Regions from separate parts of the Blautia sp. DFI.3.45 genome, predicted to be linked through region 1. Evidence: riboswitches for the same ligand, from Rfam matches in the RefSeq annotation. Region 1 holds a riboswitch; the other holds the start of a gene.
What was found. Region 1 has a riboswitch for cobalamin ahead of LJE09_RS00080 (hypothetical protein). Riboswitches for the same ligand answer to the same signal wherever they lie in the genome.

Region 1 (5,346 bases):
TATGTACTGTGTTATGAAAAAACGCGGTACATGAATGGATTTGAGTATTGGTATGATACACAGGGGAGGATGATAAGATGAGTGTACAGGATATGATAAAAAAATCTGTACTGGAATCAGGAATGTTCAGTCAGTATGATATACCTAAGATATTGGCTGCTCTGGCAGTGGCTTTGATTTTGGGAAGTGTGATTTATCTGGTTTATCAGAAATTTTATGTTGGAGTTATTTTCTCCAGAAGTTTTGCAGTTACACTTGTGGGAATGACAGTGCTTACCTGTATGGTAACACTTGCGATCAGCAGCAATATTGTGATTTCTCTTGGTATGGTTGGTGCATTGTCTATTGTACGTTTTCGTACAGCAATTAAAGATCCGATGGATCTTCTGTATCTGTTCTGGGCAATCACATCGGGGATTACAGCCGGTGCAGGTATGTATGCATTAACTCTGTTGACAGCTGTGATTATCATTCTGATGATCACCCTGTTTTATCACAAACAACAAAATGGAAGAATTTATATTGCAGTGATTCATTATCAGGGAACTCAGGCGGGAGATGAAATTATCCGCTGTTTTGGAAAAAGAAAATATTTCGTAAAATCAAAAACTATGCGCAATGAAAAAACAGAAATGGCAGTGGAAATATATTGCAGACAGAATGATATGGAGTTTATGGAAAAAATCCGGGATATCGGTGGAGTGGAAGATGTTACATTGATTCAGTATAATGGAGAATATCATGGCTAAAAGTCAGAAACAATCTCTGGTTCTGTTGGGTTTTGGACTTTTAGTTATTATAGCAGCAGGAGTATGGATGGTATTTGGAAGAAAAACTCAGATATATGAAAAAACAGAAGAAATTTTTGGAAATCCATTAATGGGATATGCACCTTGTGCCTGGGAAGAAACAATAGGAGAGGATATATCTTTACTGTATATGGATATTACCTGGGCTGAACTGGAACCGGAGGAAGGAAAATATGACTGGGAGAAAATCGAAAGAGAAAATCAGACTGACAGATGGAGAGAAGAAGGGAAACACCTGGTACTGAGGTTTGTGTGTGATATTCCCGGGGAGGAAAAGCATATGGACATTCCACAATGGCTATATGACAAAACTGATCATGCGGGAACCTGGTATGATATGGAGTATGGAAAGGGATATGCTCCTGATTATAATAATGAACAGATGATACAATATCACAAAAGGGCAGTTAATGCACTTGGAGAGCATTTTGGCAGAGATGGACTGGTCAGTTATATCGAACTTGGAAGTCTGGGGCACTGGGGAGAATGGCATGTAAATATTTCTGCAGGAATACAGAGTCTGCCAGAAGAATCTGTAAGAGAACGTTATATGATTCCATGGACAGAGGCCTTCCCTGATTCCATGATACTGATGAGAAGACCTTTTAGTGAGGGAGAACATTATGGAACAGGTCTCTACAACGATATGACCGGACAGCCAGAGAGCACAGAGGAATGGTTTCGCTGGATCAATGAAGGCGGTGAGTTTGACCAGACTCATGAGAAAAAAGGGTTATCCGCAATGAAAGATTTCTGGAAAAAGTTTCCTTCCGGAGGTGAGTTTACAAGTTCAATTACAATGAAAGAGTTGCTTGACACAAATCTGGATCAGACAATAAATCTGATAAAGAAAGCACATACTACTTTTCTTGGACCGAAAGTAGCGGATAAAACTTATGAAAACGGTTATAGGAAAGTTTTAGGAAGCATGGGATATCGTTTGTGGATTTCGCAAGCAAGCCTTATTCAGATGCCGGGGTATGTCAGCCTGAATCTTAAATGGAAGAATGATGGAGTTGCACCATTTTATGAAGACTGGCCTGTATGGGTTCTGGTAGAAGATGAGGATGGAAATAGTCTTGAAAAAGAAGCGGTTGACATTTCGTTAAAATCACTTCTGCCGGAAGAAACTTTACAGACAAAAACAAGAATGCAGATAAAAAAGATGATCTCACTGGCCGGAAAGAAATATAAGATCAGTATAGGTATTGAAGATCCGATGACTGGGAAATTAGCTGTTCGATTTTCAATGAAAGGAACTTATAATGAAGGGAAAAATTATCTTTTTCAGTAAACTGAAAGAGTTACGTTTTGATATTTAGAAACTAAAATTACCTTATTTAATTACTATAAATGAGCAAATTTGAAAAAATGCACAAAATTATCCTGCTAATTTCATAAATGCTTCAAAATCATCACTTGCTTTTGCACATAGGAATAGATACTGATACTTTTCCTGATGAACGGCACTACAGATTCGATGATATCCATCTTGAAAAGACCGATATCCGCCAGTTCCTGTGACACAAATATAATGTGTCAGTGACATCAACAGCCAGTACCTCTGTATTCCCTTTGAGGAGCGTATCTGGTATGTATCCAGGGCCAGATGGTTTTTGCATTGCCTGAAAAATATCTCAATCGGCCATCGACAAACATAACAGGAAAGGATCTCCTGTGTAGATAAGGATACATTTGTGCTAATGAAAGCACGTAGTGCTTTAGGATTACCAAATGCTTTTTCAGGATAGCTTAAAAGAACAACTGCATTTTCTATGCCGCTGAGGTTTCCCTCATACCGGTACACATAATAGTTGCGTTTTTTGACTGTGACGAGGTCAAATCCTTTATGTGTTGTGGATCGTTCAGCAGCCAGTTCACTGAGTTTCTTTTTCATTCCTGATGGATACAGCAGACGGTTTGTTTTCAAAGCACCAATGGTATGGAACCCTTTCTGTACAAAAGTATTGATTATTTTTTCAGAAACATACCAGCAGTCACAAAGGAAATAAGACATTACTGGTGGAACAGGCAGTTCCTTTGCAATATTTTGTACAATATCAATCTTGGAAATTGATTTATTGTACATTACAAAAGCATAGTTCAGGACAATGCCGTTACAGGAAAGCATAACAGCTACTGCCTGATGTCCGTAGTCCTGTTTCCCCTTTAAATGGGATTGGTGAAAGTACGCATCTTCAATCGGATACAGAGCCTGTGACGAAGGCTTTGTCTTTGAAGCTATCGTATCGTCTACAATGCAGAAAACAGGCTTTCCGGTGCGTGCTGCTTCTGAATAAATAATCTCTATAACAGAACGTTTTAACGTATCTGAAAGTAGAGAATCATCCCATTTCCCTGAATTAAGGAAATGTGCAATCGTAGTTCTGTGACAGGAACTGTTTTTAGCAAAATCCGTGGTTTTTCCATGATATCCTGAAATGAAAATGCTGATCAGGATACTTATAAGGTGGTTTATCACCCGGTTCGAATAAAATTTGCATAAATTTAATTTCTTAAGCTGGTTGTATATGAATGCGGAATGATGTATAGTATTTGCGAGAGACACCTTCTTTCGTAAATATTGCAAATGTTTGTTTAGGCACTTTCATTATACAACACACGGAATCGAGGTGTCTTTCTTTTATGCAAAATCACGAACTTGCTCATTTATAGTAGTAAAAATATTTTAGCATAAACAAAGAAATGCCACAAGAGAAGGTAGTGCTGCAAAGAGACCCTTATTATGGAATAGATACTGGAATCTGAATATTCAAGACCATAGTAAAAGTGAATAAAAAAACATATAAATATTAGATGTAAATTATTGACGTTAACCAAATGGAATTATATAATAAAAATATAATGAAGTTGGGGAAAAGCCTTAGCGCGGAGTAAAAATAGTTTTTGACTTTTAGCCCCTGATATCATATTATAAAAATAATGCATGTTTCCAGTAATATGGAATTAAAAGGGAAACCGGTGCAAGTCCGGTACGGTCCCGCCACTGTAAAAGGGAGCTTTTTATCATATATGTCACTGCTTAAGAGGCGGGAAGACGATAAAATGCGATGAACTTAAGTCAGGAGACCTGCTTGCATTAGAAAAGGTTATTTCTTACGGTGTATTAAGAAAGGCTTTATTTTTATACCTAAAATACATTTTAAGAAGAGGATCTTTTTTACTTCAGGAAGGGATGTGAGAAAAGAAAACTTGAATTTTTATACAAATACGACAGAAAGGTAAAAAAGGAATGAAAAAGATAATTAGTTTTATATTGACAATGATTATGCTGCTTACCTGCACCAGTATTTCAGTTATGGCATCTGATGTCCAGAGTGATACAGCAGATCAGGATGAAAAAATGACAATAGGAGTGTCTGTATATAATCTGAATGATGCGGAAGTAAGAGAGTTTAGAAATTATTTTGAAAATTATGTCGGTATGGCTTTTGAAGTTGAGTTTTTATATTCTTCCAGTATAAGCACTGCAGAAGAAGAAATCAGCTTTATAAATGAGCTTCATGAAAGAAATGTAAAGGGAATTATTTCTTTCCTTTCCTCTGATCTTGAAGAAGTTCTTCCGGTATGCGAAGAATATGGTATGTATTATGTGCGTGGTTCAGGAACGATCAGTGATGAAATGTATGAGAAAGTAAAGGATAATCCTTACTTTCTGGGAACGATAGGAACATCTGTTGAAACAGAAAAGGATGCGGCTGCCAATATGGCGGAGTATTTTGCTTCAGAGGATCAGAATAATCAGAATCATTACATAATAGCATGTGGAGGATCTGCCATCGGTAATGAGATGCATCGTCTGAGAACGATAGGTATTCTGAATAAGCTTCAGGAAGCATATGGTCTGTCATATGAGAAGTCTGTAGAAGAACTGGTGAATACGCAGGATACGGAAGAAATTGAAACAGGCAGTGATATTAAGATTACTCTGGTTCCGGGTTATCCAAAAGATCATCTGGATGAAAAGCTGGCTGCTCCGCTGAATACAGGAGAGTATAATGTTATTCTGAGTGTAGTGAGCGCAAGTGATTTTATCAAGGTAATTGATGCTTATGAAGAAGAGAACAGTACAGATGTATTGTTGGGGTCAATTGATTGTTTTACAGAAGATACATACGAAATGTTTAACAAGAAGGGATATAACGGCAAGGAAAGAATCGACTATCTTGTAGGAAAATATGGTGCTATCGTTGCACCATCATTTGTTGCTATGAAGAATGCTCTGGAAGGCTTTGCAGAAGATTACCGTGAAGATGGAAGTGCTTTCCGGCTGCAGCAGTCATTTTGGACAGCGGATTCAGTAGATGAGTTTAATAAGCAGTATGTGTTATCTATTGGAATGTATGATAATACATATAGTGTAGAGGACATGATGGGAGTTCTGAAATCCTATACACCGGAAACAAATTTTGAAGAATTCCAGAAATTTACGGAAAAATAGATAGAAAATAAAAGTCTGAAATAATTGACGTATGCATGATAGTATGTTATGATAAAGAAGTATTCATACGGCCAT
Region 2 (5,346 bases), on a different contig from region 1:
ATCATCCACTTCATTACTTCTGTTGCTGCATTTTTGTCATTGGTGATATAGATAACAAAATTGGAAAAAGCAGAACATACCGCACTGACGGCCATTCCGGCAAGGATCAGTTTAGCAGAAGTAGCTTTTCCGCCCATGTTTGCAATGGCAATTACTGCAAAAGAAGTGACCATTGCACCAATAAATGCAGGAACACCAACTGAGTTTCCACCGAGAAATCCACCAACTCCAAGCATGATCGCCAGTGTTGCACCAAGGGATGCACCGGATGAAATACCAAGTACATATGGATCTGCCAGTGGGTTCTGGACAATCGCCTGCATAACTACGCCACAGACGGAAAGAGCCATTCCAACTGCCAGAGCCAGCAGGACTCTGGGCAGCCGGATCAGCCACACAACATCGTGAACTGCGCCTTCTGCATAGGCGGACAGGCTTTTGATATGAAACAATTTATATGCAATGACACTGTAAACATCTTTCAGTGACAGATCTGCATTTCCAAAAGTGATTGCTGCAAGAATGGAAAAAATCAAAAATGCCGCAAGCCCGATAAGAACTGCCACATACATGGATGTCCTGAGCACACTGCCTTTTTTTGTCTGTGAAACCTGTTCTTTCACTGTTATGTCCTCAATCAGTCAAGATTCACATCCGGATATAATCCTTTTGCGAAAGTTTCAATACCATCCTGTGTACGTGTTGCACTTGCGTACATTTCACTGAGCATGATCGGATAAACACGACCGTTCTTTACAGCGTCAAGGCTCTGAAGTGCTTCGTCATCCTTGATAACGGCAAGCTGGCTTTCTTTTACAGTTTCCGGATCATCACCTGCATATGGCATGTATACAACAAAAATCACATCAGGGTTTGCTGCAATGATATCTTCTTTTCCTGCTGTAGAAGCATCCGGGTTTGCCAGAGTCGCACCCAGTTGTGTTACCATATCTCCACCAAGGCTCTTTGCACCATAGTTTGTGATATCTTCTCCAAGAGGTTCCAGAACCATTACGCTTGGTTTCTCTTCTACATCTGCTGTTGCTGTAAGAGTTTTATCGATCACTGCCTTTGCATCATCTACGATTGCCTGTGCTTTGTCCTGTACATCAAAAATCTTTCCAAGATTTAAGATGTCTGTAAATTCATTTTCCAGAGTTCTGTCTCCGTCAGGGCGTGTGTTTGTGTTGTAATAAGTGTTGCATCCTTTGTCGATCCAGTCTGTTACATTTCCGAGATTTTTATCAGAAAACAGGGAGCTCCAGGATAAGATCATGTCTGGCTCCAACATCGTTACAGTCTCAAGGGATGGGGTAAATTCATCAAGATAATTTGTTTTTGAAAATGCATCTTTAAGTTCATCCGGAACTTCATTGTCAAGACCTGCAGTAGCTACCAGACGGTCTTCCAGGCCAAGTGCAAGCATGGTTTCAATGCTTCCCTGATATACAGCAAGAACTTTCTCTGGTGCCTTTTCATAGGTTGTTTCGATTTCATTTCCATCATAATCATAGGTTGTGATGGTCAGAGGATATTCTGTCTTTGTACCTTCTGCGTCTGCTGTCTTATCTGCATCTGCTGAATCCTGTGCGTCTGCATCTGCTGCCGGCTGATTGTCCTCTTTGATTGTCTCAGAGTCTGCTCTCTCTGCTGCAAAAGCTGCCGGAGCTGCGGAAACTGCCATAGCTGCTGCCATCATAATTGCCATGATTCTTGTGGATAAATACCTGTTTTTCATTTGACTTCCTCTCTTTTCGTATATGTTATTTACCTGTTCGTGTAACCGAAAAGATGGGACTTCAGAAAAAGTAAAATAGAAGTGATAAGAATAACGGATACTTTTTACGGAAGCTCCTTCTTTACGCTGTCAGGCAGGTTTCCTGACTCACAGATCACAGAAAATTTCCACAAAATAAAAACTGATACAACATCCATGCTTCAGCAGTTCATGAATGTTGTATCAGAAATATTTCCAGATACTCTCTGACAGCCGGATTCCGCCTTCTCACATATTTGTGCAATGACATATTACAATCCCGCTTTTTTTCTGTATACAGTGGCCGCAACCGTTCAGGCATTTCACCTGATTCCCTCTCACATTACCATACACAAAATCTGCATATGATAATGTTCACTTAACAGCTTATTCAATTACGCTGATACAATTTTAGCACACTGCTTTTATAATTACAACCATATTCGAGACACATCAGAATTCTTTCTTCTCCATAAGCCGGACACCAATCCAAAAAGACCCCATATATACAATTACTGTAAATAATACAACTCCGGCCAATACCATTCCCCAGTTCAGTCCATTCAGCCATGCATCGACTGCGTCTGCTGAAAGTCCCATTGTTTTTATCAGAATATAAACTACGGCAAATATAATAGCCCACATGACCATTGCAATATAACGTCCTTTTTCCGCTCCAAAATGTATTACAAGCGGGAGCGATACCGCCAGCATAAGAAGTGCCAGTGGAATGTATATCAGGCTGCCAATGATAGTCTCACTCAGACACCCCTGAAGTTCTGCCACACCTTTGCAGATTACTCCCGTTATCGTTGCAATTCCCCACGCTACAGCCGTAAGCCCTGCTCCCAGCAGATATTTTTCCGCCACATACTGTTTTCTGGTAACCGGCAAGGTCATAAGAAACGCAAGACCATTATCAAACTCATCATAACTTATAGTCGTAATGGCAAAAATTGCTGTGACAATCGTAAAATATCCTGTAGCAAAACTGACACTCCCGCTTCCTGCCAGATTCAGGATGACTTCCATTACAACAACCAGGATAAAAAACTGTTTCTGCTGTTTCATCAGTTCTATATCCTTTACAAATAATCCCTTCATACCTGTTCCTCCATCATCACTACCAGATCATCAATCTTTCCATTCTCAATTACAACATCCGGATAATTTTCCATATAAAATTGTTTCTGGTTTGTCAGACACCTGTATCCATAAGCTTCTTTCCGGATCTTAATAAGGTATTGCTGATCCAGTTTTTCGTACTCTTCTTCTGCAACTTTAAGAACTGCATAATCTGACAGCAGTACATCTGTATCCTCATGAAGGATAATTTTTCCGGCATGGATCATATAAAAATCGTCACAAAGACTCTCCAGATCTGATGAAATATGTGAACTGATCAGAATAGAACTGCTTTCATTTTCTTCCATATATTCTCTCAGCATGTTCAGCACTTCATCCCTGGCTATCACATCCAGACCAACTGTGGGCTCATCCAGAATCAGCAGTTCTGCCTTATGGCTTAATGCTGCCAGTACTTTAAACTTTGCTTTCATACCAGTGGAAAATTCTTTGATTTTCTTGTCTGTGGGCAGATTGAATCTTCTGCACTGCTGCAGGAATTTCTCTCTGTCAAAATCCGGATATATGCTTTTCATAATATTGGCCACGCCCGCTGCTGTCAGATACATACTGAAGCCTGAATCTGCAAAAACAACTCCCAGTTTCTGCTTATCCTCCGGCTTAAGCTCTTCTGCCTTTTTCCCAAAGACCTCTATCTCTCCGCCATCCGGATGAATCAGGCCAAGCAAAGCTTTAAATGTGGTGGATTTCCCGGAACCATTTCTTCCAATAAGTCCTGTAATCATCCCAGGCTGTACTTCCATAGAACAGTCCAGCGAAAAACCTCTGTAATTTTTCTGCAAATGACTGATTTTCAACATGTCTTAGTCCTCCATGATCATTTCAAAAAGATTTCTGATTTCCTCATCGTTCAGTCCACATCTTCTGCCCTTCATGATCGCCTGCTCCAGATCATGTTCTACTTCTTTGAGCTGTTCTTCCCTCATCAGGTTTTTATTTGTGGCTGCAACGTAGGTTCCTTTTCCATGAACAGTGACGGTAAATCCCTCTTCTTCCAGATTGTCGTAGGCTTTCTTCACAGTCAGGGCACTAATCTTCAGTTCCTTTGACAAACTGCGTACTGAAGGTAATACAGTGTCCGGCTGTAACTCTCCTCTGATAATCGCAGACTTAATCTGGTCTATGATCTGTTCATAAATAGGTACCATGGATGAATTATTGATTATTATATGCATATGTTTCTCCTCCATCTGCAAACAGTATATAACAGTGCATAACTGTTGTCAACTGTTTTATACTGTTATGCTTTATATTTTATCAAACGAGTCTGCCTGCCCCTGTTCACTGATAACATCTCACTTCGATTTGCAGACTAAAAACATTTCTACAGACAAAAAGAAAGATGGATTCGGTTATAAAATTTTCCAAATCTATCTTTCTTCTTATCAGATTCTTAATCCACATTGCTACGTATCTCTACACCGAATAACTGCTCTGCAGGGAACTCACTTAATTCGGTTAAAGAATTGTTTTTAATTTGTTTTTATGTAATGGTTTTTTCTCTGTTTTCTACTCTGCCAAATACGCCTTCAGTTTCTCCATATCAGCTTTCATCACTCTCCGTCCCACCTCATAAATCTCCTTTAAATGGGCGGGATCACGCTCAACCGGTTTGGCACTGATGTCTCTGTCCGGGCGGATAACATGGATCCTGCCCTCTTTTTCCAGATATGCGATTTTATCCAGCATACGATTATACTGAATATGACGTTCATCCAGAAGCTTTACAAGCTCCGGATACTCCCTGAACTTCAGTCTGAGCAGCGGCATCAGCTTATTATGTTCTTTTCTGTATCCCGGATGGCGAGTACATACTACCACATTTTTCTCATAACCCTGTGAAAGCATCCAGTTTACAGGAATCGGATCTGAGATACCACCGTCCAGATACATTCTTCCATTCAGCTTTACCGGTCTGGCGGCCAGTGGCAGGGAAGCTGATGCACGCATCCATTCCACATCCAGCCTGTCTCCCATTCTGCATTCCTGATAGCAGGGTTTTCCTGTTTCAATATCTGTACATACAACCGTAAACTTCATGGGTGATCTGGCAAATGTCTCTGTGTCAAAAACATCCAGCTTCCAGGGCACCTCCCCATATGCAAAATCTTTGCTGTAAAGATCGCCGGTAGTGATCCAGCTTTTCAATCCCATATATCGTTTATCCTTGCAGAATCTGGTATTATAACGAAGGGTTCGTCCAATCTGGCGGGACTTATAATTACATCCAAAAATTGCACCGGCGGAAACGCCAACTGTAGAATCTGCATAAATCCCCTGCTCCATCAGCTCATCCAGAACTCCGGCTGTATACAGTCCCCGCATACCTCCACCTTCCAGAACCATTCCGAGGCCTTTCTTTTTATTGTCTTCCATAGCTATTCTCACTTTTCACTTTCTTTCACATATTCATTTCGGATTGCAAATCCATGATCCATAGGGCC

Region 2: it holds a riboswitch for cobalamin, as region 1 does, so the genes downstream of both, LJE09_RS15985 (ABC transporter substrate-binding protein) here and LJE09_RS00080 (hypothetical protein) in region 1, are expected to answer to the same signal.

Annotation. Positions count from the first base shown of each region.
Region 1 covers NZ_JAJDMI010000001.1:14,506-19,851, forward strand. Annotated here, with positions in the region: gene LJE09_RS00060 (polyphosphate polymerase domain-containing protein) at 1-81, shown strand, start outside; gene LJE09_RS00065 (DUF4956 domain-containing protein) at 78-749, shown strand; gene LJE09_RS00070 (DUF4832 domain-containing protein) at 742-2,103, shown strand; gene LJE09_RS00075 (transposase) at 2,191-3,291, opposite strand; cobalamin riboswitch at 3,740-3,922, shown strand; gene LJE09_RS00080 (hypothetical protein) at 4,063-5,271, shown strand.
Region 2 covers NZ_JAJDMI010000071.1:1,386-6,731, forward strand. Annotated here, with positions in the region: gene LJE09_RS15980 (FecCD family ABC transporter permease) at 1-623, opposite strand, end outside; gene LJE09_RS15985 (ABC transporter substrate-binding protein) at 638-1,738, opposite strand; cobalamin riboswitch at 1,854-2,122, opposite strand; gene LJE09_RS15990 (ABC-2 transporter permease) at 2,210-2,860, opposite strand; gene LJE09_RS15995 (ABC transporter ATP-binding protein) at 2,857-3,702, opposite strand; gene LJE09_RS16000 (GntR family transcriptional regulator) at 3,706-4,077, opposite strand; gene LJE09_RS16005 (patatin-like phospholipase family protein) at 4,412-5,278, opposite strand; gene thiD (bifunctional hydroxymethylpyrimidine kinase/phosphomethylpyrimidine kinase) at 5,287-5,346, opposite strand, start outside.